3 regions of the Shewanella sp. AC34-MNA-CIBAN-0136 genome follow, and region 2 is predicted to be linked to each of the others. Evidence: predicted binding sites of a transcription regulator. Region 2 holds the regulator's gene; each other region holds the start of a gene.
What was found. The regulator sigma-54, encoded in region 2, starts transcription at its own class of promoters, with help from an activator protein. The targets are predictions, from matches to a motif close to GTTGGCACGNNNNTNGNNT.
Positions count from the first base shown of each region.

Region 1: a site for sigma-54 is predicted at 2,527-2,545, ahead of AAEY94_RS13230 (nitric-oxide reductase large subunit). Genes of this name have one in related genera too.
Region 3: a site for sigma-54 is predicted at 2,733-2,751, ahead of AAEY94_RS14345 (Tll0287-like domain-containing protein). Genes of this name have one in related genera too.

Region 1 is NZ_JBEOPJ010000012.1:70,065-75,508, reverse strand. Features, by position in the region: gene AAEY94_RS13245 (DUF2955 domain-containing protein) at 1-491, opposite strand, end outside; gene AAEY94_RS13240 (HlyD family secretion protein) at 612-1,670, opposite strand; gene slyA (transcriptional regulator SlyA) at 1,679-2,164, opposite strand; gene AAEY94_RS13230 (nitric-oxide reductase large subunit) at 2,591-4,879, shown strand; gene norR (nitric oxide reductase transcriptional regulator NorR) at 5,022-5,444, shown strand, end outside.
Region 2 is NZ_JBEOPJ010000023.1:2,169-7,612, forward strand. Features, by position in the region: gene mgtE (magnesium transporter) at 1-417, opposite strand, end outside; gene AAEY94_RS18365 (HPr family phosphocarrier protein) at 929-1,204, opposite strand; gene rapZ (RNase adapter RapZ) at 1,225-2,088, opposite strand; gene ptsN (PTS IIA-like nitrogen regulatory protein PtsN) at 2,085-2,528, opposite strand; gene hpf (ribosome hibernation promoting factor) at 2,531-2,818, opposite strand; gene AAEY94_RS18385 (RNA polymerase factor sigma-54) at 2,844-4,328, opposite strand; gene lptB (LPS export ABC transporter ATP-binding protein) at 4,471-5,202, opposite strand; gene lptA (lipopolysaccharide transport periplasmic protein LptA) at 5,199-5,444, opposite strand, start outside.
Region 3 is NZ_JBEOPJ010000014.1:35,019-40,462, reverse strand. Features, by position in the region: gene AAEY94_RS14360 (sulfite exporter TauE/SafE family protein) at 1-286, shown strand, start outside; gene AAEY94_RS14355 (rhodanese-like domain-containing protein) at 302-706, shown strand; gene AAEY94_RS14350 (MBL fold metallo-hydrolase) at 828-1,694, opposite strand; gene AAEY94_RS14345 (Tll0287-like domain-containing protein) at 1,971-2,615, opposite strand; gene AAEY94_RS14340 (sigma-54 interaction domain-containing protein) at 2,927-4,243, shown strand; gene AAEY94_RS14335 (NifB/NifX family molybdenum-iron cluster-binding protein) at 4,281-4,850, opposite strand; gene AAEY94_RS14330 (DUF2057 family protein) at 5,189-5,444, opposite strand, start outside.

The sequences.
Region 1 (5,444 bases), on a different contig from region 2:
CTTGGTTCAACATCGGGCCATAAAGCCGTCATAGCATAAGCGATTACAACAGAGGCCGCTGTCGCCCAAAAATTACTGAAAATGAGATTATTAATATCGACACTCGGATAACTGGCAAAGTGCAGCATAATGCTTAAGCTGATAACCCCGTTAGCGCCAAATAAAAACAAACTACCGCGTGACATTGCCGCAAAACGATACAAAAATAGCACAAACACGATAGGTAATATCACCCCAGCGTGAGAGCCAAATAAACCGCCTAAAATACCCACTTCAATCCCAGACATTACAGATGATGCCAATAATTGCCTCATCGCATGTGCATTCATCACAGGGACTAAACCCAGTAACAACATTGGAGTGACGGTAAAAAACACACCATAACTGAGATCGAAAAACTTGCATATCGCAAACCCTAGCGTGGCGCCTGTTGCAATGCGTAAACATTGGCGTAAATCGTTTTGAGTCAAAGGACTATGGCGTAATAACATATGAACAACCTACGACATTGATACAAGATACTGCACGCAAATAAATTAACCTGCAGCATTGCCTTGAGTGTGAATTGGTGTAATGAGTATTAACAATCAATATTGGGCTTAACTGCGGCGTTAATAGATATAATGCAGCGTGCTGATAACCTTAATTTGAACCTTGGCTAGAAAGCCAAGTAAACCGCTATTAGGTACTAATTGCACCGTTGCACGTGCTCCAGCGGGTAATGCATTAACGCCTTGGTGGTCAAGTTCAAGGTGTAATCGTAAGCGTTGAGCATCACGTACCCAACGTACCGATTCTTGCGGATCAGCTAAACGGCCATTGGCATCAAATTGCCCGGCACTCACACCGGCATCTACGGTACTAACTTTGGCATGATATAAACGTCCAGGTTGACCATCAAATGCAATAAGCGCAGTTGATTGTGGCTCAATACCGCGTAAACTTTTTTCTCTAAAATCAGCAATAATATCGACGTTTTCTGACACTACAGCTAATAGCGGCTGTCCAACAGTGGCAAAGCTGCCGACTTCTAACTGTAAGTTAGTCACCACGCCATTTTGGTCTGCGCGAATTTGAGTGTATGACAGGTTTAATTCTGCTTGAGCTAAACGATTTTGAGCTTGACGGACTTTTAAATTATCTTCGCCATTGCGTCCACGACTTACCACTAGCTTAGTTAAGCGAGCTTTAGCGGCAAGTAAATTGGCCTGCGCCGTGACGGCCTCACTTTGAGCTTGATCAGTTAACTGCTGCGATACACCTCGGGAGGCATACAGAGCATCAAGGCGTTTTGCTTCACTATTTCTCTGCTGTGCACTACTTTGATTTGCCTGAACATCTGCTTTGGCTGCTAGTATCGATGCATCAAGTTCAGCGTTATCTTGTTTTGCTTGCTCTAACGCCAATGTAGCTTGCTCAGCCGCTAACTCGTAAGGGGCTGAGTCGATGCTAAATAACACATCACCTTTAGCCACAAGTTGGTTATTTTCGACGGCAATAGATGCAATTTTACCACTGACTTGTGGCGTCACTTTAGTGACCATTCGTGTGGCCATGGCTTGCGGCGTCATAGGCATTACTGCATCGGCAAACATAAAGTAACCAAACACCATTACAAACATAAAAATAGCGATTTTAACGAGTCGAGCAAATTGTTGATCTGGGGTCATGTTATTTCTCATTCAGGAATTTTGTTGTCTTGTTCAGTGTTCTTATGCAGCGCAGCAAGAGCATTATCACTAATAAGACTAATGACACGTTCAAATTCACTTAATTCTTGGCTGCTAATACCTGCAAGTAAATCGCGACGAACCAACATAATGCGGCTTTCCATCTGCTTAAGCATGTCGATGCCTTCAGGAGTTAAGCTGACTATTCGTGCTCGCTTATCGTTCTCGCAGCAGCGGCGCTGTATATATCCTTGCTGTTCTAACTGGCTCAAAGTGCGCATTAAAGAGGGCAATTCTATCTCTAAAGCATCGGCAAGCACCTTTTGGCTCACGTTATCGCCCAAGCGCAGTAACTTCCACAGCGCAGTCCAGCGAGGGTGAGTTAACCCTAATGGTACGAGCTCCGCGTCTGCAGCGGTGCGCCATAAACGATGTAATCGCCCTAAGTGCTCAGCAAGTGAAAGTTCTTTTAATCGCTCTAATTCTTTATACATAATAAATTGCCATTTAGTTAGCGTGCTAAGCATTATAACAACTTAGCATGCTAAGTAAATGACTGATGTTAATTAATCCATAAAACCTCTATAGCGTTGAAACTAATTTATTGATAACTGTGACTAAAAATGACTAGCGTTGATTACACGAACAAGAAAGATTAGGCCTTTAGTCACATGACATTACCTGGAAAAGAGAAAATGAGTGTTATTTAGACAAAGATGATCAGTATCACCAAAACAAAGTGTCACTTTGACATTAACAGTCTTTTTGACACTCATTAAATATGTCACTTTGACAGCATATTAACGACAGGTAAAAACAAAATTCATTAATAACAGTAACTTAATAACAATAAAAAGTTGGCACGACTTGTGTAATGCTCTGGTCATCTGTATCAAAATGACTTTGCGCTAAGAGGACTTATGAGCAAAAATAAACTCACCGGCATTGCACTGCTAATCGTGCTAGTGGCTTCCTTCACGGTATTACTCAGTTTAGGCAGCGGCATATATCGAGAAAAACCGCCGATTCCAACGGCTTTCACTGACACCAGTGGCCAACCCATATTTACCAAAAATGATATTGAGCAAGGCCAACTTGTATGGCGTTCAATGGGCGGGCATCAGTTAGGATCAATTTGGGGCCATGGTTCTTATGTGGCACCAGATTGGACTGCAGATTGGTTACATCGTGAAGCCCAAGCTTGGTTGTCTATCACCGCAAACGAGCGCTATAACCGCGATTTCACTGAACTCGATTCAGAACAGCAAGCCGGTTTAGAAAAAGGCTTAAGAGATGATATTCGCCATAACACAGTGATCAAAGGTACTGGGGGTGAAACTCACGTCGCGCTGTCAAATACCCGAATTGCGGCAATTAATGAAGTGACTAAGCACTATTTATCGTTATTTGGTGATGATCCTGCATTAAGTTCATTACGTGAACAATATGCCATGAAAGAAGGCACTATCACTGATGCTGAACATCGTGAATTGTTAAATGCCTTCCTCTTTTGGGGAGCGTGGGCTGCGGTAACTGAGCGCCCTGGTTATGATTATACTTATACCAATAACTGGCCATACGATCCACAAATTGGCAACGTCCCCACTTCAGACAACATTGTTTGGTCAGTACTAAGCTTAGTGACATTGCTTCTTGGTATTGGCATGCTGGCTTGGCATCACGCCACCTGCAAAGAGGAACCATTGCCAGAACCAGCCAAAGGTGATCCATTATTTTTTACTAAACCTACTCCATCGCAAAAAGCCGTCGGAAAGTATTTTGTTACTGCTATTGGACTGTTTTTACTGCAAATATTAGTTGGCGGAATTACCGCGCATTACGCAGTTGAAGGCCAAGAATTTTATGGTTTCCCAATATCTGAAATTCTGCCTTATTCTGTTACCCGTACTTGGCATACTCAACTCGCAGTATTTTGGATTGCCACTGCATGGTTAGGCACAGGGCTATATATTGCCCCTGCACTATCAGGATACGAGCCGAAGTATCAACGCTTAGGGGTAAACGTTCTTTGGGTCGCGTTGGTCGTTATCGTATTGGGATCTATGGCTGGTGAATGGATTGGCGTACAACAATACTTTGACCTAGACATGAACTATTTATTCGGACATCAAGGATATGAGTACATTGATTTAGGACGCGTATGGCAAATATTATTGTTTGTGGGCTTATTAATTTGGACCGTGTTAATCACTGCAGCTATGCGCCCTGCATTAAAAGTTGACAGCGACATACTGCCGGCAATTTGGATTCTATACGCCTCTTGTGTCGCCATCGGTTTGTTTTATGGTGCCGGCCTGTTTATGGGCAAACACTCAAACCTTGCCATCGCTGAATACTGGCGTTGGTGGGTGGTCCACTTATGGGTAGAAGGCTTCTTTGAAACATTTGCAACAGCCGTTATCGCATTAATGTTAGTTCGCTTAGGCCTTATCCGTGCACGCAGTGCCAACGGTGCGGTATTATTCACAACAGTGGTGTTTTTAACTGGCGGCTTAATCGGCACCTTACATCATTTATACTTTACCGGTACCCAAACCTCAGTCATTGCTTGGGGAGCCATATTCTCGGCACTTGAAGTGGTGCCGTTAGCATTAATTGGTTTTGAAGCTGTGGGAACCTATCGTTTACGTAAAGCGAGCCCTTGGATGGAACGTTATCACTGGGTCATTATGTTCTTTGTCGCCACCTCATTTTGGAACTTAATTGGTGCCGGTGTATTAGGTTTCTTAATTAATCCACCAATATCGCTTTATTTTATCCAAGGTTTAAATACTACTGCGACACATTCTCATGGTGCATTTATGGGCGTGTACGGTATGTTAGGTATAGGGCTAATGCTATTCTGTTTACGCGGATTAACAGGCGATATGCAATGGAACCAAAAATACCTTAAAGGGGCATTCTGGACATTAAATATCGGCTTAGCAGCAATGCTGTTTATGTCATTATTGCCTGTCGGAATTGTGCAGTTCTTTGCGGTCATTGACCACGGCTATTGGTATGCTCGTTCACCCGCTGTGATCCACAGCGATTTAGTGGAAAGCCTTGTATGGACACGAATGTTTGGTGACATTATCTTCAGTATTGGTGGATTATTGATGGCGGCGTTCTTATTTGACATCATCAAGAAAGCCATTGCTAGCAAAGGCGTTAAAGCGAAACAAGCTAGTCCATTAACGATTAACTAAGTATGCATTAATAAACACGCTTTGATAACCATCATCAGGGGCCTTTGTGGCCCCTTTAGTTTCAACAATTTGGGCTTTACCCTTGTTGTTATATTCACACTTGTCATAATGACACTTATTATGTTCCTTTCTGGAGTTTAGCATGGCATTGAGACAAGCTGACTTAACCCGTATCGCACTTGATATCACGTCCAATTTATCTAAACGTGATCGATTCTCTCGTTTATTAACCACAGTAAGAGAAACCCTCGATTGTGATGCTGCTGCACTGTTATCGTTCCAAGGGCATCAATTCAAGCCATTAGCGATTGATGGACTGAGTGCGGATGTATTAGGACGGCGCTTTATTTTAAGTGAGCATCCGCGACTTGAAACCATTGCCCGAGCGGGTGATATTGTCCGTTTCCCTTCCAATAGCGAATTACCCGACCCTTACGATGGCTTAATCCCCAATGTAGATGGTGACTTAAAAGTGCATGCCTGCATCGGTTTACCATTATTCGCTAACGAGCAACTCATTGGCGCATTAACTATTGATGCATTAGATCCCAATAAGTTTGATCAA
Region 2 (5,444 bases):
AGTATCATCTGGGTAACGCAATGCTTGCTCTACCCTATCCCGGTCTTGGCTTCGCATTGATTTGAGCACTTTCTTGTAAACATCATCGGGTAAACTGCGAAGAATATAGGCCATGTCATCTGTATCCATGCCTATTGTGGCCTGGGCAAGCTTCTCTGGTGTCATGCTGCTAATAAGTGAATCTTTAAGCTCTTCACCTAATTCGTCAAGAATTTCCCCTGCATATTGTTGGTCAATGAGTTGCCATAACACCTGACGATTTTTGGGCGGTGATGATTCGAGAATAAGGGCGACATCGTTAGGTGACATGGTATGTAGCATGTTACGGGCATGGACAAACAGACCACTGTCTAGTGCTTGAACAAGTTGATTGAGACGTTGTTCTGTTATCTCATTGTCTAGGTACTCTTTACCCATATATCTACTTCCTATTCGTCATACTTATATTATTCAGTATGTCATTATTCTGGGTTTCTCAGGTTGTACAGTTCAAGGCGTATAAATGCAGAAATAGCTGTCTTTACGTAAGACAATGAAATGCAGAAATAGAATACTTAAATGACTTCTGCGGTGAAATTCTGCAGCAGCCAATGCTGCTTTACATACTATAGACGAACCACGTCACGGAAACAGAGTTGCACTGGATCCGTTGCTAGAAGCGGTAATGTCTTTATCATGTTAAACGCCAACTCCCGCAGAATGAACTGATACTAATGAGATTGGTATCAACTGCGAGAGATAAACCTAAGGGCTAATATTTTTGAGGGACTGATGTCTACTGGTGATCATCAATGTCGTGACAGTTTGGTTAGTATGGCCTAGTCATTTAGAGGCCGCATAAAATAAGGACGACGGTGGCTTAAAGCATGAGTAACTTGCAGCTATTCACACATTACAGGCTATTTATAAATTCAATGCGATTAAAAAATTAACAAGATTCATCAAATTTAGCATTAATGAGATCACACACTGCGTTTAATGCTACTTCAGCATCTGGGCCTTGAGCTGTCACCGTAATCATTTTACCGATACCACTTTCAAGCATTAATAGCCCAAGTACGCTAGCTGCGCTGGCGTTTTTTTCGCCTTGAGTTAAGGTGATGTTAGCATCAAAATCCGCCGCTAACATCGCGAGTTTTGTGGCGGCACGGGCGTGTAAGCCCAATTTATTTGAAATGGTCACTTGGCGTTCAAGTTTGATCATTGACGCGATCCTATGCTCACTTAGTTATTAGTATCACTGATATTTAATTCTCTGTGGCGAGCATTAACCGTGTGTTTACTGCCTTGTCGAAATCGTTTTGCTAATTGATCTGCAATATATACCGAACGGTGCTGACCACCAGTACAACCAATCGCGATGGTAAGGTAACTGCGATTGTTACGTTCTAAATGCGGCATCCAAGTTTCAAATAGGTTTTCAATTTGCCAAATAAATTTATTAACTAATGGCTGACGACCTAAAAATTCTTGTACGGGCTCGTCTAAACCCGTAAATGGACGCAGTTCTATTTCCCAATGTGGGTTGGGTAAAAAGCGTACATCAAACATAAAATCTGCTTCTGTCGGCATGCCGTGTTTAAAGCCAAAAGATTCAAAGTTAATCACTAACTCTTTATCAACACTGCCTAATAATATTTGCCTAACTTGGTCGCTTAATTCGTAGATATTTAGCGCAGAAGTGTCGATATAGTGATCAACAATTTTTGCGATAGGCTCAAGTAAACGGCCTTCTAGTTTTATCGCTTCTTGCAGTGAAATATGATTTTTAGATAACGGGTGTAATCGACGTGTTTCGCTGTAACGTTTAAGCAATACTTTGTCATTGGAATTTAAAAAGAAACTGATAATTTCAGTGTCATTCTCAAGTAGTGCCAATTGGTCTTGAAGCACTTTACCTTGTTCTGCAATGTTACGAACATCAACGCTAATCGCAACCAAATCATTACTGCCTTTAAGCTGGGCTAATAATGTGCCAATGAGTGGTAAAGGCAAATTATCAACACAATAATATCCTAGGTCTTCTAATACTCTCAGGGCAACGGATTTCCCTGAGCCTGAACGTCCCGATACTATAACTAGTTTCATGCAGTAATAACCTGATAAAGTTCTGTTGCGTCGTGAGTTTTACGAAGCTGTTTCAATATTTGCTTATCGCTTAACTTTTGGGCCATGCTCGATAACGTGCCTAAATGTTGTTGGCACTGGTCTGCAGGTACTAACAAAGCAAATAAAAGATCCACGGGTTGCTTATCGATTGCATCAAAGGCAATGGCTTCTTCACATTTAATAAATATCGCGATAGGGTGATCGATGGTCGTTAATCTACCATGAGGTATCGCAATGCCATTTCCTATACCTGTGCTACCCATTTTCTCTCTCGCTAACAGGCTTTCAAAAACCTCTTGCGAAGACAGGGTTGGGTACTGGGCAGCGACTAAATTGCTGATGAGTTCCAGTACTTTTTTCTTACTGCCCGGTGTGGCACAGGTAGTGCATTCCGGCTGCAGAATGGTACAAAGTTCCATCGTTAGTGTTTTGTATTCTTCTCTTTGTGTTTAATTACCTGACGGTCGAGTTTATCGATCAGGGCGTCTATTGCAGCATACATATCAGTACTTTCTGACATTGCAAAAATTTCTGCGCCATTAATGTTGATTTTGGCTTCTGCTTTTTGTTGTAATTTTTCTACATTGAGCACAACGTGTACATTATGGATCTGATCGAAGTGTCGTTCAAGCTTTGAAAATTTACTGTGGATGTATTCACGTAAAGATTCTGTTATTTCGACATGACGTCCAGTCAGACTTATTTGCATAAAAAATCCTCCATTGCCTAGTAGGTTATAAACTCTTACGTTGGTTTGAGGGCGGGATCATCATTGCTTCACGGTATTTTGCTATCGTACGACGAGCAACGTTTATGCCCTGTTCTGCCAGAAGCTGAGCCATTTTACTGTCACTCAGTGGTTTTTTCTGGTTTTCTGCGGCAACCAGCTTTTTGATAAAAGCACGAATGGCCGTTGATGAGCATTCCCCGCCATCGTCAGTACTGACATGGCTAGAGAAGAAGTATTTTAGTTCAAATAAACCTCGAGGGGTGTGCATATATTTTTGTGTGGTGACTCGTGAAATGGTCGATTCATGCATTTCTACAGCTTCAGCGATATCATTGAGCACCATAGGCTTCATGGCTTCTTCGCCATATTCAAAAAAGCCTTGCTGAAATTGCACAATGCAATTTGCCACTTTAAGTAAAGTATCATTACGGCTTTCAATACTTTTAATAAACCATTTAGCCTCTTGCAGATGGCCTCGAATAAATTGACTATCCGACGGGTTTTTACTGCCTCTAGCCATGGCTGCATATTGCTGATTAACACCAATTTTAGGCATGTTGTCTGGGTTTAACTCTACTACCCAACGGCCATTTTTCTTTAATACTGTGACATCGGGAATCACGTATTCATCATCCATGGGGGTAATTAATAAGCCCGGACGAGGATTGAGTGTCTGGATTAGAGTGATTGCGTCACGTAACTCATTTTCTTTTAGTTTTGTTTTTCGCATCAATAATCTGAAATCACGGCCAGCAATTAACTCTAAATAGCCTTTAATTAACAAACGGGCATTATCGATATGGGGTGTGTCGTTAGAGTATTGCGCTAATTGAATAAATAGGCATTCACTTAAATCACGTGCAGCAACACCCACAGGGTCAAAGTGTTGAACGCGTTTTAATACCGCTTCAACCTCATCGAGTTCCACATTTTCATCACCCATGGCTTCGAGAATATCTTCGGTACTTTGGGTTAGATAACCGCGTTCATCAATGGCATCAATAATGGCGGTGGCAATGGCGAGATCTGTGTCTGAAAATGGAGTGAGATTTTTTTGCCATTCTAAGTGTTCGTACAAACCTTCAGTAGTTTCACCTTGAAAGGGCATGTCGTCATCGCGCATGCTTGCACTGCCTGAACCTGACATAGGTGAGGCTGTGTATACTTCATCCCATGTGGTATCCATGGCTAAATCATCCATGGTTTCTTTGGTCATGGATTCTGCTATGTCGACGGTGGAAGTGTCTTTTTCGACATTAACAATACTGTTGTCACTAAAGTCTGTATCCGCTTGGTCGCGGTTTTCTTTTAAGGAGTCTTTTGCTTCAGAAAACTCATCTTCTATTTCAAGCAATGGATTTGAATCTAATGCTTGTTGGATTTCCTGCTGTAGCTCCAATGACGATAATTGCAGTAAGCGAATGGCTTGCTGCAATTGTGGGGTCATGGTTAAGTGTTGACCCATTTTAAGTTGGAGTGACGCTTTCATTTACCGCTTATCCCTAGATGATTTTCCATAAAAATGACAATCTCGAACTGTAATAGATTGCCATAAACATCAATGACATTTAACGTTGTTTAGGTATCGTTCAATGAAATGAGTTAGCTAGACTAAAAGGCCAGTAAAGTAACTATAGCTTGAATTGTTCACCTAAGTACACAGCTCGAACTTGTTGATTACTTAATATCTCATCTGGTGTGCCTTCGGCAATTAAATTACCCTGGCTAACGATATAGGCTCGCTCACAAACGTCTAGCGTTTCACGTACGTTATGGTCGGTAATTAATACCCCTAAACCGCGGTTTTTAAGTTGTTGGATGATTTTTTTAATGTCGATGACCGAAATAGGATCAACACCAGCAAAGGGCTCATCAAGCAAAATAAATTTTGGATTAGCAGCTAAAGCGCGCGCAATTTCAACACGACGACGTTCACCACCCGATAACGACATGCCTTGGCTGTCGCGTATGTGAGTAATGTGGAACTCTTCGAGTAGGTGCTCAAGCTGTTCAATACGTTGGTCTGTGCTGAGCTCTTTGCGAGTTTGCAGTACGGCCATTATGTTGTCGTAAACGGTGAGCTTGCGGAAAATACTGGCTTCTTGTGGTAAGTAACCTATACCTTTGCGGGCGCGCAAATGCATAGGATCGGCAGTAAGGTCGTCATCGTCAATCAATATTCGGCCTTTATCGCTTTTTACTAAGCCGACAACCATATAAAAGGTGGTGGTTTTGCCTGCACCATTGGGGCCTAAAAGACCGACAATTTGGCCGGTTTTAACCGTTAAACTCACATCTTTAACAACTTGACGAGCTTTATAGCTTTTAGCTAGATTTTCAGCGGTTAAGGTAATTTGGGTCATGGTTTGATCTGCTTGTTAACAGGAATTTCAGGGAGTTTTTGCTTTGGCGCCGACTCGTCTTGGAAATTCTCTGGTTGAATGATGGTGATTACCCGATCTTGCCCTGTACCAGTACTTTCGGCAATCAGCTCTTGAGCACTGATGTTGTACTTGATTTTATTACCGGTAACCTGGCTACCTGATTGATCCAATTTGGCGTTGCCAGTCAATGTGAGTGTAGTGGTGGCAAGGTCATAGCTAAT
Region 3 (5,444 bases), on a different contig from region 2:
ACTGGTGTTACTTGGCGGCATTGAAATGTCGTTGGCCATTGGTACCAGCTTACTGATTATTTCAATGAACTCACTGGTCGGTTTTGCTAAATATTACTCATTACTTTCAAGTAAAGGGTTTGAGTTCGATGGGTCGATTATTGCCATCATGATTGCAGGCGGACTTGTCGGCAGTATTGCCGGCCAATGGATAAATCAATATTTACCCAAAGCGATTTTACAAAAAATATTTGCCGTGTTTTTAGTGCTAATGGCGCTATTCATTTTAACTAAATCCATTATTTAACATCACGAGGTACACATGAAAACTGCCCAGGAATACATAAGTGAGATTAAAACCCACATTATTGAAGTGAGTACCCAAGAATTACTGACGGCAATGCTTAACCCTGATGTGATCATCATCGATGTTCGTGAGCATGATGAGTTTACGACGGGCCATATAGAAGGTGCGGTGAATTTTCCACGTGGAGTATTAGAGATGAAAATACACGAGCATCCTTTAGTGAGTCATCACTGCGAGTGGGTATTGGCGTTAAATGAACTAGCTGACAAAGACATATACCTTATTTGTCGAACCGGTGGCCGTTCTGCACTGGCGGCAGCATCATTACAGGATATGGGGTTTAGCAAACCTCTGTCTGTTGCCGGTGGCATGATGCAATGGCAACAAGATGGCTTTCCATTGGTGCCTCATAAAATATAAATTACGCAAACATGAGCCAACATTATGTGGTTCATGGCTTATTTTTTAGTGATGGGAGATGCTGTTAATGGCTAACCGTGCTAATGGTTGATTGTGCTAATGGTTGATTGTGTATTCATTTTTAGAGCCGATTTAGCGGTATTTTAAGGTAGTAGTTACCCTTACAGTCAGCTAATGGCATGTTACCCGCACGAATATTCATTTGTATGGCGGCTAATAATAGTTGCTGTATGTCAGGGCCAATATGGCGTTGTTGATGCCGTTTAATAAACTCTGCTAGGGTGACATTCCCCCCTACCACACTGTTATAGCGTTTTTGGGCAATCACCGATGTTTCTAACCCATTATCTGTACGTTTCTGTGCATGTGGATCATGGCCAACAAACACCCTAGTGCAATTAGATAATGCCAATATTCGCTGAATTGAATGGTACAAGGTTATTGCGCTGCTATTGGGGAAGTCAGTATTAACGGTACCTAACTCCGGCGTTGACAAGGTGTCGCCTACAAACACAACATCTTCAATGAGATAACTGACGCAGGTTGGTGTATGACCCGGTGTATGCATAATGTGAATATCTAAATGACCCAGTTTAATGAGTTCTTCATCCACAAATAATTGTTCAAATTGTTCGCCATTACATTTAAAACTATCATCAAGATTCAGTAATCGCTTAAAGGTATGTTGAACTTTGGTGATGTGCTCGCCAATTCCGGTCATCCCTCCGCGTTTTTTCTTGATATAACAGGCCGCAGAAATATGGTCGCTGTGGGCATGGGTTTCTAAAATCCATTCAACTTCCAATCCATGTTCATCGATATGCTCAATGATGCTATCAGCAAAACTCGTGCTTATGGTGCCAGACGCCATGTCAAAATCTAAAACAGGATCAATAATCGCACATTGACGGGTAGCAATATCGGTCACCACATACGTAAGAGTATGGCTAGCTTGATGATAAAAAGGATCGATTCGAATTCTACTCATGACACATTAACTCCCAACACAATACACTGGTATTTGTCAGATAAAGCCTCAGATTAATATTGGTAATATTCTCAACATCATTGAGTCAATGACTGAGGAGGGTTAATCACTACAGCATGATGTTAAATTAAACTATCAATGTAAACTGCGGATTAAGTCGCAACAAACAGCGAATTAATAAGCATTATTTGATTTAAGATCCGAAGAATAAGGCTTAATGATAAAGCCCTATTCCCGTGGTAGTTTGTTAATTACTTTTTCGACTTTGGCTTTCGACTATTGCTTAGCAGTAACCGATGGAGTAGATTTTTTGATATCCTTTTTCAGTGAAAATGCGCCACGAATATCACCAAGGGCAAAGTTAACCGCTTTATCATCTGGATAGGTTTTGCTCAGCAATGCACTCATTTCCGGTTCAATATTACTGCCATGGCAACCTAAACATAATTGTTGCGCTGGTATGGCCTTCATATAACGAAACTGAGTGTTGCCATCATTGACGATAAACTCACTCGCCACGATTGGCTTATCTGCAGGTTGTTGTCCTGAGGCATTCACCAGCTCAAATTGTTGTAATTGCGATAACTCCCATTCATCTGGCGTATTGTCTGAATTACGTACACGTAAACTGGTTCGAGTCAGTGTCCAGCCATCTTTCGAGTTTTCAGCGGCAATGGCAGGTGCAACCGATTTACACACCGACACCGCATTGATTAAGCCACCTTGTTTAATTGCGGCCTGTAACTGACCTTTTAACGCTTGGCTAAAATCGGCAATGCGTTGGTTGGCCTGTTGTTCAAGTACCTGCTGTTGCGTTAGTGATTCAGCATGGCAAAGGCTGCTCATGCTAGCAATCACTAATAACGCACTGATGTTACGTGCATTTAAAACCGTTTTTTTGTGCTTTGATGTTAATTTCATTATTTGTCATCCTCGTCTTCAAGTCGGGTCATTCCCATTAACTTCAGGGCATAATTTTCGTACATGGGTTCACTACTGCTAGGGCACCGTTCGGTCGTAAGCGATATAACACAATCAATACAAAGCTTGTGCCATATCACACTAGTTAGGTTTAATCGCTTAAAATCATTAGCTTAAACATTATTGAAATTGACAGGATGCCCATGCTAGGTTGTTGAGTGACAAATATGACATCGTAATGACATTTATCGTGCTATTAATGTCATTATAAAGGTTGGCCGATTAATATGAATCGCAAGCGAGAGTAATCAATGAATAACACCACCGTTGTACAATCTATGATAAACGCTATTGATAAACCGGCGATTTTTATTACTCCCGATTATGTGATCCATGCGGTTAATCAAGCCTATATCGAAACCTATGATGACGACGTTATTTTAGGCCAAAGTAAATGCCATCAAATCTCTCATAATAGTGACCAACCTTGCGATAAACACGGTGAGGAATGCCCGTTATTACAATGCCAGAGTACTAACCGAGCTGCCAGTGCCGTGCATATTCACAGCACGGTGCAAGGTAAGTCTTACTGCGACATTTTAATGAAACCTATAAAAGATAATAGTGGCATGGTATTGGGGTATCTAGAGATTTTAGATGCCATAGATTACGCATCGACAGAATCAAAAAAAGGCACCATGATCGGTCAGTCTGCGCCATTTAAGCAGATGCTCAACAGGATTAATCGAGCCTCTCAATCCAATATCGCGGTTCTGTTACAAGGTGAAACTGGTTCAGGCAAAGAGTTAGTTGCTAAAGCGGTACATCAGGCCAGCAACCGAAATGATAAACCGTTTGTGGTGATTGAATGCACTGGGCTAAGTGAAAATCTGTTCGAAAGTGAATTATTTGGCTATGAAAAAGGTGCATTTACAGGGGCGACAAGCAGCAAAAAAGGCTTGATTGAAATAGCGCACGGTGGAACGGTGTTTTTTGATGAAATTGGTGATGTACCGATGAACATGCAAGTAAAGTTACTTAGGTTACTTGAAACCCAGTGTTATCGTGCCGTCGGCGGATTAAAACAGAAACGTTCTGACTTTAGGCTAGTCAGTGCCAGCCATAAGAATTTACTCGATTTGGTTGAAAAAGGTGAATTTAGGCGCGACCTGTATTACCGCATTGCAGGATTTCCGATTTACTTACCGTCGTTACGTGAGCGTTATGATGACATTCCGACGCTGGTGAATCACTTTATAAAATATTCTGATTACAAACATAAAAAGTTTTCGATCAATGCATTAACTCTTTTGGGTCGTTATGCATTTCCGGGAAATATTCGCGAATTGAAAAATATTATTGAGCAATCGGCACTTATCGCCAATGAGGATGTTATACACAGCAGTGATTTACCTGAAAGCGTTCAACCTAGCCACACATCTAAGGATGAAACAATTGCCGTAAAACTTAACACCGAACTGATGACGTTAGATGACATGGAATGTGCGTACCTTTCGCAGGTATGTGAGCAATATGCAGGATCGCCAGCCGAATTAGCGATAACGCTTAATATTAGTGTGCGTACCTTATATCGAAAATTACAACGCTATGGTTTAAAGCTTAACTAGCCACCACAGCGCTGTGATAAAACACCCCAAGCGATCATTAATGAGCAATTAGTGAATGTTTTTTATTGCAGCAACGTTTCATTGTTGTGGTTTCATTCGCCAATTCAGATTTAGACTCGCAGCAACGTTTATGTGTCCCCGAGTCAGATTGGTTATGGCAGTCTTCTTCACCATGAGCGTGTTGATGATCATGGTCATGGTTATGGTTATGCTCATGGTTACAGCAACCACCAGTGGCTTTCTTAGCAATATTATTGATGGATGGTCGCCCCTGACTTGCCTCGGTAAATGGCTCACAGTCCGCTAAATGACTACTGGCAAAATACTCTATTGCAGTACGACCATTTTTTGCGTGAAATACACTCAATTGTTGACTTAATAACTTAGATAAAAGCTGTTGGCCAATGTTACGCACGATGACGCGATCCGCTCCATTTGCCAGTATCATACTGACTAATTGTTGCTTACCCTCACATCCTTCTGTTAATGCTGGGTTGGCAAAGCGCCCTTTTACTTGGCCTTGCTCATCAATGAATAGCATCTCATCGGCACGGCTAAAGTGGTTGGCAATATGTTGGTCTTTCATAGGTATGGCAGTAATCATCATGTCTCCTCATGTGCATTTTTAACAAATCGATTAAACGCAGTTGTTCCAACTTGGTTTATCGACATGCCACTGGGCTTAAAACAGCTTTTGCCGAGAGCGTCCTAGAATCTTCGTTTATTTTTGGAGGCTTGGCATTATCTGCTTAAATTAATCGAATAATAGTAATTGGCATATGCAATATATACGCTTATTAATGGCATATGCCAATAATAATTTCGATTCTGGTTTGAGTTTTGTGACGCGTGACATTATTTATGATGACAAGTATTTTACCTGTCATAAGGCGTGCGAGGATGTAGATAACGATAGAGCGCTATGTAAGCGCCCTATCAATTTTACTATTGTTGCATCATTTGACTGTGTTGTTTCATGATAATAGCCATTAACTCTTCGTGATTAACTAATTTGACGTCTTCACCTTTTACGCTGGCGCGGTCTAAGGTTATCACCGGTGATGCAATAAATTTCTTTGCATTGGTTGAAGAGAAAATCTCTTTGCTACGCACTTGAATATCTTCATCTTTGGTTAGATGTAGACTCCAGTATAACGCATCGGACTTAATAAAATTCGTATCATCTGCTCCTGATGAAAAC